2 regions of the Hominibacterium faecale genome follow, and region 2 is predicted to be linked to the other one. Evidence: predicted binding sites of a transcription regulator. Region 2 holds the regulator's gene; the other holds the start of a gene.
What was found. The regulator HrcA, encoded in region 2, represses chaperone genes, less so after heat shock. The targets are predictions, from matches to a motif close to TTAGCACTCNNNNNNNNNGAGTGCTAA.
Positions count from the first base shown of each region.

Region 1: the regulator HrcA is predicted to act here: its motif matches at 3,005-3,031, upstream of clpB (ATP-dependent chaperone ClpB).

Region 1 is NZ_JAJAGH010000001.1:29,662-37,273, forward strand. It holds gene LG211_RS00155 (methyl-accepting chemotaxis protein) at 1-476, shown strand, start outside; gene LG211_RS00160 (DUF3842 family protein) at 550-966, shown strand; gene LG211_RS00165 (InlB B-repeat-containing protein) at 1,264-2,850, shown strand; gene clpB (ATP-dependent chaperone ClpB) at 3,131-5,722, shown strand; gene LG211_RS00175 (DEAD/DEAH box helicase) at 6,245-7,612, shown strand, end outside.
Region 2 is NZ_JAJAGH010000003.1:372,812-380,423, forward strand. It holds gene LG211_RS04490 (YeiH family protein) at 1-469, shown strand, start outside; gene LG211_RS04495 (cytidylate kinase-like family protein) at 489-1,118, shown strand; gene LG211_RS04500 (LysR family transcriptional regulator) at 1,149-2,039, shown strand; gene LG211_RS04505 (APC family permease) at 2,036-3,538, opposite strand; gene LG211_RS04510 (cytidylate kinase-like family protein) at 3,670-4,305, shown strand; gene hrcA (heat-inducible transcriptional repressor HrcA) at 4,656-5,702, shown strand; gene grpE (nucleotide exchange factor GrpE) at 5,692-6,273, shown strand; gene dnaK (molecular chaperone DnaK) at 6,337-7,612, shown strand, end outside.

The DNA.
Region 1 (7,612 bases), on a different contig from region 2:
CAAAGATGAAAGACAGCGTGGCAGCCTTGAGTGACGGCGCGGAAGAGCTGGCGGCGGGAACAAAGGACTTGAAAAACGGCCTGACCGATCTCTCCAGCGGCGCCAAAGACTTGAATACAGGAATTACAAAGGCCTGCGAGGGCGCAGGACTTTTAAAAGACGGAGCTGCCGATTTAAAAAAGGGGGCCCATCGAGTTAACGATGGTGCAGGCGATCTGAATGCAGGGGCCAAAAAAGTAAATGCCGGTGCCGGTACTTTGGCGACGGGAGCCAGAGATTTGGCCGGGGGCATTTCCAAGTTCAAGAGCGACGGGGTGGATAAACTGGCAGAAGCCTTTAACGGAGATCTTTCCAAGGTAGTCGATCGTCTGAAAGCTTTGCAGAAGGCGGCATCCGATTATCAGAGCTTTGCCGGCAAACAGGCACAGACCAAAGGTACCGTAAAATTTATCTATAAAACCGACGAGATCGAGTAAGAGAATTGCTTTTGCTGCCGCAAGTGTGTTAAAATTACACAAAAGTCAATAAATGCGGGAGGAATGAGACGATATGGTAATTGCAGTAGTAGACGGACAGGGCGGAGGTATCGGAAGGGCCGTCGTTGAAAAGATAAAGGCAGCGATGCCGGCAGCACATGTGATCGGGCTGGGCACCAATTCAGTTGCTACCGGCCAGATGCTGCGGGCAGGCGCTGATGATGGCGCCACAGGAGAAAATGCTATTGTCCACAATATGCAGCATGTTGATATTGTGGTAGGAGTAATTGGAATACTCAATGCCAACTCTATGATGGGCGAATTGACACCGGCTATGGCCTCTGCCATCGGCGGCAGCCATACCTATAAAGTGCTTCTACCCATCAATCGCTGTCATATCCATGTGGTAAGCGTCGAAGATGTTCCTTTGGGCAAACATATCGACCATGCCATTGAAGCAATCAGGAGGTATATTGAGAAACAGGAATGAGGAGAAGGCCGCTGCCTGGAAAAACTGAATATCATAGAAAAACCCTGCACTGCGGGGCTTTTTTAGTTTGAAGGAAGACTTTAGGAGATGTGTCAGACCATGGATTTTCGGGGAACAGAGGAGTAGCAATACAGGCTGTATGGCTCAAGGCAGCAAGCATCAACAGGGATGAACAGCGATGGTATTAGAAAATATTGGTTACATTAAATGTAATCGAAATGTAACCTTGAACAATTATAATAACCTTAACGTAAAAAACAAGGGAGTATTTCCATTTACATAGGGAGGATTTTGTTCATGAAAAAAGGAAAAGGTATTCGAATCGCATACAGCCTGCTCATCGTATGCTTCCTGTTCGCTCAGATGACGACGATGGCTTTCGCGGAATCCCAAGGCGGGTCTGAAAAAGCGTCGACTGCGGAACAACAGAAAACGGAAAGAACACAGGATAAGAGCAGCAGACAGGCGGATTCGAAAGAAGTCGGTTATTATACCATCGAATATATCGTTGATCCCGCCTACGATCACTATTATGTATTAAAGCAAAGCGGCAGCCGCAGTTATACAATGAAGAAAAAAACCACCGAAAAGATTACCTCTTTCGGTGTATGGCTGCTAGCAAAAAATCAAACCGGAAACGGAGACATGAACGTAAAGATGACACTGCTCAACACGGCTCATGGAAAATGGGGACAAAAGGATGTACGTTTTGCACCGGGCGATGCCATCGATGTACACAAAAATAATCAGGCTTTCGTTAATTATAGCAATGGGTTCGGATTTACTAATTTTGATGCGGATTCGACGATTCGTATTATGGTCAGCCCATATAATCCGCCGGTGGAAACAGCTTTACATTCCATTGAATTCCGCGTCAGTCCCAGAGGCGGCGGAAAATTGACTGGTAAGACGTATTTTGAAGACATTGCTCATGGAACCCTTTTCGGAGATGTGGTAACAAAGCTGCCCGGAGCCGACCCTGACCCGGGATATCAGTTTGCGGGATGGGATCCTGTAAAAGGGCTGCCTGCAGCGGACAGTAAAGTGGAAGGAAATCTGCATATTGAAGCGGAATTTGAAGAAACGGAGGCTGCGATCCGCTATCGATCTTCTGATGAAACCGCAGGTAGGGTGGATCGTGAGGCTGAATCGGTGAAAGCAGTCAGCGGCAGTACCAAAGGCGTTGCTGCCAGTGCCAACTCCGGCTTCCGCTTTATCAACTGGACTGATGAGAGCGGAAAAGAAGTAAGCAAAGAAGCAGGCTTTAACCCGCAAAAGAATGATGACAGCGTTTATGAAACACAGACCTATACGGCTCACTTTGAAGAAGAGGTGGAACAGTTTTATAAAGGTGAGGAGAATACGTCTTCAACCCAACAGCAGCAATCCTCTGCCGGAGAACGGCAGCAGAACGAGTACGTTAAGAAGGGAGCTGCAGGGAATACAGCAGAATCCGCCGTTCAGACAAGGGCAAATCGGAATGCTTCGGTGAATACAAATACGGCGGATGCAGCTGTGGGCAGCGCTGACTCGCAGGATAAAACGGCCCCGGCCGCTGTCTCCATCCAGGACAGTCAGGTTCCGCTGGCCGCGGGGATATCCAAGGAAAGCGGCTGGGCATTTCTCAACTTGATCTTCGCAGTCTTGGCAGCTTTGATGAGCGTATATGTTCTGGCAGGCAAAAAGCAGAGCAAAGGCATGTTTAAGGCAGGCAGCGCATTTGCGGCTATCTGTGCAATTATGATCTTTATACTGACGGCTGAGATGAACCTGCCTATGATTTTGGCGGATCCGTGGACTGCGCCTATCGGGCTGTTGACGCTTTTAGAAGCAGTGATAACAAGGCTGGCGATAAAAGATGCTGCAAGAAAAAAAGGAAACTAAAGGTTACAAAATGAAAGCTGGGGCTGCTCACATTGCTTGGTGCGGCAGCTCCAGCCTTTTTATGTTACACGGCTGATGGAAAGGATTACTAACCTTAACGAAATAAGCCTGGATCATGCGTACTCCTATGGGAGGTAGTCGAACAATAAAATTGTTAGCACTCTACTTGGGTGAGTGCTAAAAAAGTTCTTTACTTTTTGCTCATGCAGGATTACAATATAGGTGTAAGATAAATTATCCTTGTTAATACTAAAGTTAACAGGCGCGGAGGTGAACATAAATGAACTTAGAAAAATATACGCAAAATGCCCAGGGGGCCATTATGGATTGCCAGAATATCGCCATAGAAGAAGGACATCAGCAGCTTGAGGCAGAGCATCTGCACCTTGCACTAATCATGCAGCAGGACGGGCTTATCCCGAAACTTCTCAAGTTCATGGAAATAAATGTTGGGGCTGTTATTGGGGATTTGGAGGAAGAGATGGAAAAGCTTCCGAAAGTAACCGGTGGAGCCGACAACATGTATTCGTCCAGGCGGCTTTCCCAGATCCTGATGAAAGCGGAAAAAATCGCAGAGGAGTTCAAGGATGAATATGTCAGCGTAGAGCATATGTACCTGGCCCTCCTCGAAGAAAAAGGGACGCCGTCTTCCAAGATATTCAAGAAGTACGGCATTACAAAAAACAAATTCCTGGAGGCCTTGGAAAAAGTCAGAGGCAACCAGAGAGTAACCAGCCAGAACCCAGAAGATAATTATGATGCATTGAACAAATACGGCCGTGACCTTGTGGAAATGGCAAAAGAGGGAAAGCTGGATCCGGTAATCGGCAGGGACGCGGAAATCCGCCACACCATCCAAATCCTTTCCAGAAGAACGAAGAATAACCCGGTGCTGATTGGCGAACCGGGCGTAGGCAAGACAGCCGTTGTAGAAGGCCTGGCCCAGCGTATCTTAAACGGCGATGTGCCGGAAGGGCTGAAAGATAAGACCATCTTTGCCCTGGATATGGGGGCGCTGATCGCAGGCGCCAAATTCAGAGGTGAATTTGAGGAGCGGCTGAAAGCCGTATTGAATGAAATCGAAAAATCGGAAGGCCGGATCCTGCTGTTTATCGATGAAATCCATAACATTGTAGGCGCCGGCAAATCGGAAGGCGCGATGGACGCAGGCAACCTGCTCAAGCCAAAACTGGCCAGAGGCGAACTCCACTGCATCGGCGCGACCACGCTGGATGAATACAGAAAGTACATTGAAAAAGATGCAGCTCTAGAGCGGCGTTTCCAAAAAGTATTGGTGGACCAGCCGACGGTAGAGGATACCATTTCAATTTTAAGAGGATTGAAAGAACGCTTTGAAATTCATCACGGTGTGCGAATCACGGATAATGCGCTGATTGCCTGCGCGACCCTTTCCGACCGCTATATCACGGACCGGTTTTTGCCGGATAAAGCCATCGACCTGATGGACGAGGCGGCATCGAAGATTCGGACCGAGATCGACAGCATGCCGGCCGAGCTGGATGAGATTTCACGAAAGATCATGCAGCTGGAGATTGAAAAACAAGCGCTGGGTAAAGAGACGGACGACGCTTCCAAGGCCCGGATGGATCATTTGGAAAAAGAATTGTCCCAGCTCAAGGATGAAAGCGCTACTATGCGGGCTCAGTGGGAAAATGAAAAGAAGGCCATCACTGAGGCCAAGGGGACCAAGCAGCAGATCGAGGAAGTTAAACTTCAGATTGAAGAGGCTGAGAGAAATTACGATTTGGAAAAACTGGCCCAGCTGAAATACGGAACCCTTCCCGAACTGGAAAAGAAGCTGGAAGACGAAAAGGAGCAGGCTGACGAGGCCAAGGAAAACCGTCTTCTGAAAGAAGAAGTCGGCGAGGAAGAGATTGCAGAAGTCGTTGCAGGTTGGACTGGAATCCCGGTGAGCAGACTGGTGGAATCGGAGCGGGAAAAATTGCTGCGTCTGCCGGAAACGCTGCACAAACGAGTCGTCGGCCAGGATACGGCGGTGGATGCAGTAGCAGAAGCCGTGCTCAGGGCAAGGGCCGGATTGAAGGACGAAAGCAAACCCATCGGTTCCTTTATCTTCCTGGGACCCACCGGCGTGGGCAAAACCGAGCTGGCAAAGGCATTATCAGAAGCCATGTTCGATTCGGAACGCAATATGGTGCGGATTGATATGTCCGAATATATGGAGAAGCACTCTGTATCCAGATTAGTAGGGGCTCCTCCGGGATATGTGGGCTACGATGAAGGGGGACAGCTAACGGAAGCCGTAAGGAGAAAACCATATAGCGTGATCCTCTTTGACGAAATTGAAAAGGCTCACCCGGATGTGTTCAACATCCTGCTGCAGCTTCTGGACGACGGCCGCTTGACGGATAATCAGGGAAGGACCGTGGATTTTAAAAATACCATTGTTATCATGACGTCCAACATTGGCAGCCAGTATTTGATCGATGGAATCAAGGCTGACGGCACAGTGGACGATGGCGTAAAACAGCAGGTTGAAGACGAGACGAAAAAGTATTTCCGGCCAGAGTTCCTAAACCGTGTGGATGATATCGTCGTATTCTCGCCGCTGACAGAAGACCAGATCGGAAGAATTATCCAGCTGTCCATGGTGGATATTGAAAAGCGGCTGGCGGATAAGAATATCCATCTGACCCTTACAGATGCGGCCAAGAGCTTTATTGCCCGAGAAGCTTACACACCTGCGTATGGCGCAAGACCTGTCAAACGGTACCTGCAGAAACATGTGGAAACCGAGCTTGCAGGCGAGATTATCCGCGGCAATATTAAAGACGGCGACAGCGTTGAGATGAGTACGGACGGTGAAGCTTTGACCTTTATTACAAAATAAAGACGTGTGCATAGGAATCTTGGAGTCCTGGACCGATTGGAAGAAGCCAATCTCAGGCAGGGCCCATGCAAAGAAGGGGCTGTCACAATGTGGCAGATCCCTTCTACTGCGGGATTCCATCATGCACACGTTTTTTAGATGGCATGGGCTTTTTCGTAAAAAACTTAAAATAAATTCTAGTATTTACGCAATTTGCAACGGTTGTGTCCTCTCCAACCGGTGTTAAAGCAGTTTTGACCGTTCCCGGCCACCATCAGACCCCGCAAACCCACAACTTTGCGTAAAAAATAAAACGTTTTCGAACGTTTTCCCGGTTTGGCTTCCGGGACCTCCCGGATCAGTCAGGCCTGGCCAGGTCCAGCCGCCTGGAGCAGCCATTTGGCACTGCCCCTGTCGTTTTGCCTGTCCAAGCTAATTTCCCCGCAATCAGAGCAGATTGAAGCTGGATTTTATCTGCGGAAACTGATAAAATCTATCGTGGATAGATTGGAATTATAATCTTAGATAGGAGATAGACGATAGATGCTTGAACTGGATCAATTAAAGCGCAGCACCTTGGCGCGGTTTTACACCAGAGGAAAACAATTGTACGAACAGGGACATGTGCGCAGCCTGGAAGTTCAGAGCTTCGGACAGGGCGGCGGAGCGCCCGCTGTCCATGTAAAGGGCGAAGTTCTGGGAAGCAGCGGAAAGGTGTATAAGAGCAGCGTGTTTATACGAAGCGATAAAATGTTTTCCTATGGCTGCACCTGCCCATCAGTTAACCAGTTTCCATATCCCTGTAAACACTGCGTTGCTTTGGCCCTGAGGTACCGGCAGCAGCAGGAAGATGCCAAGGGAAATACAGGCGTCCTTTTCCTACAGCAGGAACTTCAGAAGCAGGAAGAACCGTTTTCAAGACGGCTTTCGTCTTCCTTTCCTATACAAGAAATGATCTATCATTACTCGATGACGGACAAGGCGAGATATTTTCAGGCAGAGATTACCGGTACTATTGATTTAACACCAACCCTTCATAAGAGTTTTGGATCGCCCTGGCAGGTGGAATTTAAAATCGGAACGGAAAAACGAATGTATGTACTGAAAAACATTGTTGATTTTGTCCGCGCCGTAGAAAAGAAAGAAACGACGGCTTACGGCAAAAATCTGGAATTTATCCATGAAATCAGCGCCTTTACAGATCGTGCGCAGAAATTTTACATTTTTCTCAGAGAATGTCTGCAGGAGCGATCTGTAAGGGACAGCCAATATGGATACTCGAGGCGATATGGAGAAATGGAGAAATTGCGCAAGATGATCCTGACGGATAAAAATTTGGCCGATTTCTTTTCTATAATGTGGCCTGAACCCTGCCAGGTCAGCGACAAAAACAGTAAGTATATCACGTTTTCGGAAGAAGAACCTAAACTGGAAATGGCATTGGTGAAATCTGCGGCGGGCGGCTACGATCTGGCTATTCCAAACGTGCAGATGGTCAGCAATGAGCAGGATAATTTTCTGATCAGCGGCGATCAGGTATTACGATGCAGTGATGAATTTCGCAGTCATATGGAAGCTCTGTGCAGCGCAGCGGGCCGATACGGAGGAGAAGTTCTTCATATTGGAGAGAAAGATATGCAGGCATTTTGCGCCACAGTGCTTCCGGCCGTTCAGGGATTTTCTGAGATTGCAGGTCTTGAAGCTGCTGAACAATATCTGCCCGAGCCATGTCAAATCCGCTTCTTTTTGGATAAGGAGGACGGCATGTTTGTCTGCCGCCCGGAAAGCCGGTATGGGCAAAAAGAGACGTTCAACCTGCTGCAAAAGCTGGAAGTCAGTCAGATGTACCGGGATACGGTCGCCGAGGGAAAGGCGGTCCAGGCCGCGGGCCGGTATTTTCCTGAGCAGTAC
Region 2 (7,612 bases):
GTTTGCTGGTACTGCGATCAACGATACTTCTTCTGTTACAGCGGCAGCTACTGCATGGGATGGCATGCATGGGAGCAATACGCTGGATACAGCGGCGATCGTAAAATTGACACGGACGCTGGCAATCATTCCAATCACATTGATCTTAGCTTTATATCAGACTAAAAAAGCAAAGAATGCTTCCGACGGATCCAAGGTAAGCATGAAAAAGATTTTTCCTTTTTTCATCCTGTTCTTTGTTCTGGCTTCGGTGATTACTACGGTATTCAGTCTTCCCGCAGCAGTTACCGATCCGATTAAGACATTGAGCAAATTCTTTATCGTTATGGCCATGTCCGCAATCGGACTCAATACCAATATTGTAAAATTATTTAAGAACGGGGGTAAACCGATTCTTATGGGCCTTTGCTGCTGGATCGGAATTGCAGGCGTCAGCCTCTTACTGCAGCATGTACTCAATATATGGTGATTTGGAAAGCGAGGGTAATATGAATAACTATGTGATTACAATTGGAAGACAGGCAGGCAGCGGCGGATCGATTCTTGGGCGCAACCTGGCAAAGCATTTTGGATTTCATTACATTGATAAAGATTTGATTAAAAAAGCAGCCGAAGAGCTCAATGTCCCAGAAGAGGAGCTGGCGCGGATGGATGAAAAGGAATCCATTGCTGACCGCCTTCTCCTTCAGACTGGAGGGTATCCAATGGCGTATATGTCGGAGGATTGGAAGACTTCCACCGGCGAAGATGTCTTCAAAACAGAATCCAAACTCATCAGGCAAGCGGCTGAGCAAGCTTCTTGTGTAGTCGTTGGACGCTGCGGATCCTTCTTATTTACAGGATATGAAAAACATATAAGCCTGTTCTTATACGCGGAGGAGGAAGCGCGCGCCCGGAGATTGGGCGGCCATCTGGGAATGGCTGATGAAAAAACCATAAAGATGATTCGAAAGCTGGATAAAGAACGAGCACGCTATGTCCGTACTTACACGGGACAGGAATGGCAGGACCCCACCAGCTATGATCTGACCATTGATACAGAAAAACTGGACGATCAGCAGCTTATGGACGTAGCGATTCATTATATTTGCTGCAGATTTCCTGAGCTGAAAAAATAGCTGGGGATCATAAGGAAAGGAAGGACGGTTATGCTGGATTTTAGACTGAATACGTTTCTGACTGTATGCAAATACATGAATTTTACCCGTGCGGCGGAAGAACTTAATATCACCCAGCCTGCGGTCTCTCAGCATATCCGATATCTGGAGGAACTGTTTGAAGTTAAATTATTTGATTATCATAACAAAAAGATCAGCCTGACAGAGGCCGGAACCTTTCTGCAAAGCACGGCGACGACGATGGTTCATGATGTGATGCATCTGCAAGACAAGCTGCGACAGTTGCAGGGAGAAAAAAGAGAGCTGGTATTCGGTGTGACCTTAACAGTGGGAGAATTCGTAATTCCGGCGCCGGTCGCCAGCTATTTGAAGGCCCATCCTGAGGCAGCTGTTCACGTGACCGTTGCCAACACTCAAGAGCTGCTGAAAAAGCTTAATGACGGGCAGATTGATTTTGCACTGGTAGAAGGCTTTTTTGCCAAAAGTGAATATGACTCCAAAGTCTATTCCAATGAACCTTATATTGGGGTATGCGGTCCCTCGTATCAGCCTGCGAAAAAAATGATGCGGATCGAAGATACTTTTGATGAACGGATTATTGTGAGGGAGGAAGGCTCCGGGACCAGAGAAATTTTCGAACGTTACCTTGAAAGCCGCAATTTTTTAATCAGCGATTATAAAAGTATATTGGAAATTAGTAATATCAACGCTATTAAAGCCTTGGCCGCGGCTGGATGCGGAATTACCTTCCTCTATGAGGCAGCGGTAAAAAAAGAGCTGGAAACAGGAGAACTGATAAAAATTCCTCTGCTGGATTTCGACCTTACACACGACTTTACATTTATCTGGCGAAGAAACAGTGTTTTTTCGCCAGACTATATTGAGTTGTTTCAACAGTTAAAAGATGCCAGAGAAGGCTAACATACAAAGGAAAACAGATATAGTGCTCCAACTCCTATGATGGCACAGATTACGGACAGGCGCCAGATCCGGTATTCCCGGTCCATCTTTGCCTGTTCTGCATCAGAAGGCACATCAAACTCATGGTCAGTAAAGAGAAATTCGGTTTTCTCTTTTTTCGTTTGCGCATTTTTTTGCAAACCATTTCTAGCGAAAAACAGAACCAGGCCAGCTAAGGACCACATAATGCCAGCAGCGATGGCTTCCGGGGAAAGCTGTGTCATTAAAAGTAGATAAACGGCAATACTGGCCCCTGCGCCTGCGGAAAGGCCGGGCGTGCGGAAAGGCCGGGAAAGATCCGGGTATTTTTTTCGAAGCCCCAGAGCCGACAGCATGCCGATCACATAATAAAGAAGGGTCGCAAAGAGAGACAGGGAGGCGATATAGGTGATGGAACCAGTTGATACTAAAAGGATCATCAAAAGGCCTAGGCAGATCAAAGCGATAAAAGGGCTCTGAAAGCGGGGATGGATTCTCCCCAGAATGGGAGGAATTGCGTTATCTCTGGCCATGGTGAACAGATAACGGGCCGGCGCGGCAATGGCGGCGTTGAGGGTGGAAAAATCACCGCCAAAGGTAATCCCCAGGCATAAAAGTATCAGCGGGAGCCCTACGATTCCGGCTGTTTTCATGGCGTGAGCATAAGGCGCATCTGCAGTCGCCAAAGCTGCCAGGCTGTCAACAGGCGTGATGCTGACCAAGGCCCATTGGAATAATGCCGTTACAATAAAGACGATGAACGGCGCTAAAAACAAAGCGCGGGGCAGATTGATCCGGGGAAAACAGATCTCCTCTCCCATGGCACAGCAGGTTTCAAAGCCGGCAAAGCACCACCAGATCATGGCTACACATGGGAAAAAGTCTTTAATAGAAAGGCTGTCGCTAGCTGTGGATATGGAAAAAGAATCCAAGTGGAAGACCGGCAGCATGGTGATAAACCAGATAATAGTGATTCCCCAAAAAAAGAACAAAAAGCCATTTTGCAGCCTGCCGCTCATCTCCACTCCGCGGACAGCAAGGACAACGAAGAGTAAGATGGCAGCAGAGGCGATCACCGGATCGCTGAAGGGCAGCGAGAATCCCAACGCTTCGAAAAGCGTACGCAGATAGAAACTGAAAGCCAGCGCCTCCCCGCTGGCAACTGATACCATGGAGATGATAAAGTTCCAGCCGGCCAGCATCCCAAAGGGCCTTCCAAGTCCAAGGGATGCGTATTGGTAAGTTCCGCCGGCAAAAGGCAGCGCTCCGCCCATTTCGGCATAGATCAGAGCCGGGTAGATACTGATGATGAGCGCGGTTAAAGTGGCGAAAATCACTGCCGGACCTAGAATGCCGGCCGCGCCGGAGCCGACTGTAAAGAGGCCGACGCCGATGACGGTTCCTACTGTGATTGTAACGGACTCGCGCATGCCGAAACATCGTTTCAGTGATGCGGTTTTATTGATATGTAAGTCTTTCATAATTCAATCCTTTCATTATAGCTTCTCTTTTTATGCTATGTAAAGTCAGAAAATTGGTGTTTGCCTTTGACGAATGGAAAATAAAGGAGTAAAATAAAGAAAAAGCACTGTTTGGAAAGTGGGGTGGAATCATGAATAATTATGTTATTACCATCGGCAGACAGGTTGGCAGCGGAGGCTCGGTTCTTGGAAAAGCTATCGCAGAGTATTTTGGATTCAGCTACATTGATAAAGAGCTGCTGAAAAAGGCAGCTGAGGAGCTGAACATTCCACAAGAGGATCTTGAAAATCTAGATGAACAGGAGTACCGGGTAGGAAAGTCTCTGTTCCAGTCCAGCATTTACAATTTGCCCTATATGACAGATGCATGGCTGGTACCGACGGGGGCAAATCTCTATCAGATTGAATCGGAGCTGATCCGTCAGTCGGCAGATGAAGGGCCTTGCGTAATTGTGGGACGGTGCGGATCTGATTTGTTCCGCGGCTATAAGAAGCATGTAAGCTTTTTTCTCCATGCTGACGAGGATGAAAGATTGGAGCGGCTGGAAAACACCCTGGATTTTTCCCACGAAAAATCACTGAAAATGATCGAAAAGGCCGATAAGGCAAGAGCGCGGTATTACAATACGTATACCGGAAGGAAATGGCTGGATCTGACCGGATACGATTTGTGCATCGACACCGGAAAACTGAGTGATGAGCAAGTGAAAGAAATCGCAGTAAACTACATTTGCACCAGATTTCCCGAACTGAAAAACAGACTTTAATACTACCGTCAAAGGACGGGCCGGGCTTGCGGCCCGGCAGGATTTATGGACATGAAATATTACACCAGGCAAGGGACTGCCGCATGAGGCAGTCCCCTTTTTGCGGAGTGCCGCCGGTGTTACTTTATCAGTTTACATCAAACTTGTGCATGTTCAGCCCGTGCGTCCTCAATTTTCGCCTCGAATCCCGGCCGATGGGAAATCGGGTCAGCCCATTTAATTTTCGGGAAAACCCTAAGAAAAATTTTCAAGAAATTTTTTAAAAGAGTGTTGACAATACTACATAAGAGTGGTAAATTTAAACTGTAATTAGCACTCACTTATAAAGAGTGCTAACAGGAGGGGCTATCATGGATTTAAGTGAAAGGAAACTGAAAATATTACAGGCTATTATCAGCGACTTCATTAGAACAGCAGAGCCGATCGGTTCCAGAACACTTTCCAAAAAGTTCGACTTGGGGATAAGCCCGGCAACGATTCGAAATGAAATGGCTGATCTGGAAGAGATGGGATATCTGACTCATCCCCACACATCAGCAGGTCGTGTTCCCTCTGAGCTGGCATATCGTCTTTATGTAAACGATATGATGAAAAAATATGAATTGAGCGAAGATGAAAAAAATGCCATCGCAAGCAAGCTTTATGAAAACGTGACGGAACTTGAAAAAACGGTACAGCACGCAGCGAAAATTTTATCGGATATTACCAATTTAACGTCGTTCGCCCTGACACCGTCGCCGGATGAAGATACATTAAAATACATTAACCTGCTGCCGGTAGACGAACATACCGTTGTTCTGATGATCGTTTCCCACAGCGGTAAGGTATCTAACACAGCCCTCAAGCTGAAGGTACCTTATACAGAGGATGGTCTGGAGCTTTTAGCCAAGACCATGACTTATAATTACCGAGGCAAGACCATCAGCGAAGTACTTACCTTAGATATTATCGAAAGCTTTGAGACGGATATCGAAGCCATGAGCACTTTGGCAAGGAAGGTCGTACCTAACTTCATCAAGACCCTGGAAGATATGCTCAACGTCAACTTGTACATGGATGGACTGACCAACATCTTTTCCATTCCTGAGTACAATGACTTGGATAAAGCAAAAATGTTTCTGGAAATGCTCAATAAAAAAGAGGACTTTACAAAGACATTGATCAACCGGGAAAACGGTGTAATCATAACCATTGGAAAAGAGAATGCCGAAGACATCATGCAGGATTGCAGCCTGATTACCGCCACTTATCATGTGGATGGAAAGCTGGCCGGCAAGATCGGCGTGATCGGGCCCACGCGGATGCGATACGGGCAAATTACTTCGGTCGTTGAATATTTGACGGAGAATATAAGCAATACGTTTAAACTGTCAGGAGGAGGTAAGGATGACGACTAACGAGCAAAAAGAACGCGAAATGGCTGAAGAAATAGCCGAAGAAAAAAAGGAGCAGCAAACAAAGGAAGCTGAAGCGTCCTGCGATGACGAAGCAAAAAAGGAAGAAAACCAATCCCAGGAAGGCGAGGAAGCGGAGAAACAGGAAGAATGCAAGGAACCTGAGGAGGACGAAAGTTCCCGCTATATGAGGTTGATGGCTGATTTCCAGAACTACAAAAAACGAGTAGAAAAGGAAAAAAGCGATATCTATTCCTATGCCAATGAAAAACTGGCGATTGAACTTCTGGCCGTCCTCGACAACTTTGAGCGGGCGCTGGAGCATAATGCCGATGACGCAAGCTTTAAAGAAGGCATGGAAATGATTTTCAAACAGCTTTTCGATGTGCTTGAAAAGGCAGGGCTGAAAGAAATACCTGCCCTTGGAGAAGAGTTTGACCCTAACTTCCACAATGCGGTGATGAATGAAGAAACCGATGAATATGAAAGTGGTAAAGTTTCCGGCGTCATGCAGAAAGGTTATACGCTCAACGGCAAAGTCATCCGCCCGTCCATGGTGAAGGTGGCCAGCTGATTAAATGGTTAATGTTTAAAAATTTAAATACATGAGAAATACAATATAAAAGGAGAGATTAACATGGGAAAAGTAATAGGTATAGACTTAGGTACAACAAACTCGTGCGTAGCAGTATTAGAAGGGGGAGAACCTGTCGTAATTGCCAACGCAGAAGGAAACAGAACCACTCCATCCGTAGTTGGCTTTGCCAAGAACGGTGAAAGATTGATCGGTGAAACCGCCAAAAGACAGGCCATCACCAACCCGGACAGAACCATTGCTTCAATCAAGCGATACATGGGTACTGACCACAACGTAGAAATTGACGGTAAAAAATACACACCGCAGGATATTTCCGCAATGATTCTGAGCAAACTGAAGGCGGATGCGGAAAGTTATCTGGGCGGTACAGTAACAGAAGCCGTCATCACAGTTCCCGCTTACTTTACTGACAGCCAGAAGCAGGCTACGAAAGATGCAGGTAAGATCGCCGGACTTGATGTAAAGAGAATTATTAACGAGCCGACGGCTGCTTCCTTAGCATACGGTCTTGATAAAGATGAAGCGCAGCATAAAATCCTGGTATATGACCTGGGCGGCGGCACATTCGACGTTTCCATTCTGGAGCTTGGCGACGGCGTATTCGAAGTACTGGCTACAAACGGAAATAACAAGCTTGGCGGCGATGACTTTGACGAAGCCGTGCTCAATTATCTGGCAGATACATTTGCGAAAGAAAATGGCATTGATTTGAGAAATGACAAGATGGCGCTGCAGAGATTGAAAGAAGCTGCTGAAAAAGCGAAGAAAGAATTGTCCAGCGCGCAGACCACCAATATCAACCTGCCGTTCATCACTGTAAATCAGGACGGACCGCTGCACATGAACATGGACCTGACAAGGGCCAAGTTCGAACAGCTGACCGCCGATCTGGTTCAGAAGACCATCGAACCAATGCAGAAAGCTATGAACGATGCCGGTGTTAACAACAGTGATATTTCCAAAGTAATCCTGGTCGGCGGTTCCACCAGAATCCCGGCTGTACAGGAAGCAGTTAAGAAAGTGACAGGAAAAGACCCGTTCAAGGGAATTAACCCGGATGAATGCGTAGCAATCGGCGCTGCTATTCAGGCAGGCGTACTGACCGGTGAAGTAAATGACGTACTGCTGCTGGACGTAACTCCGCTGTCCCTTTCCATCGAAACATTGGGCGGCGTAGCGACCAAGCTGATTGAAAGAAATACAACGATCCCCACCAAGAAGAGCCAGATCTTCTCCACAGCGGCGGATAATCAGACAGCTGTCGATATCCACGTCATGCAGGGGGAACGTGAAATGGCGGCCGGAAACACCACAT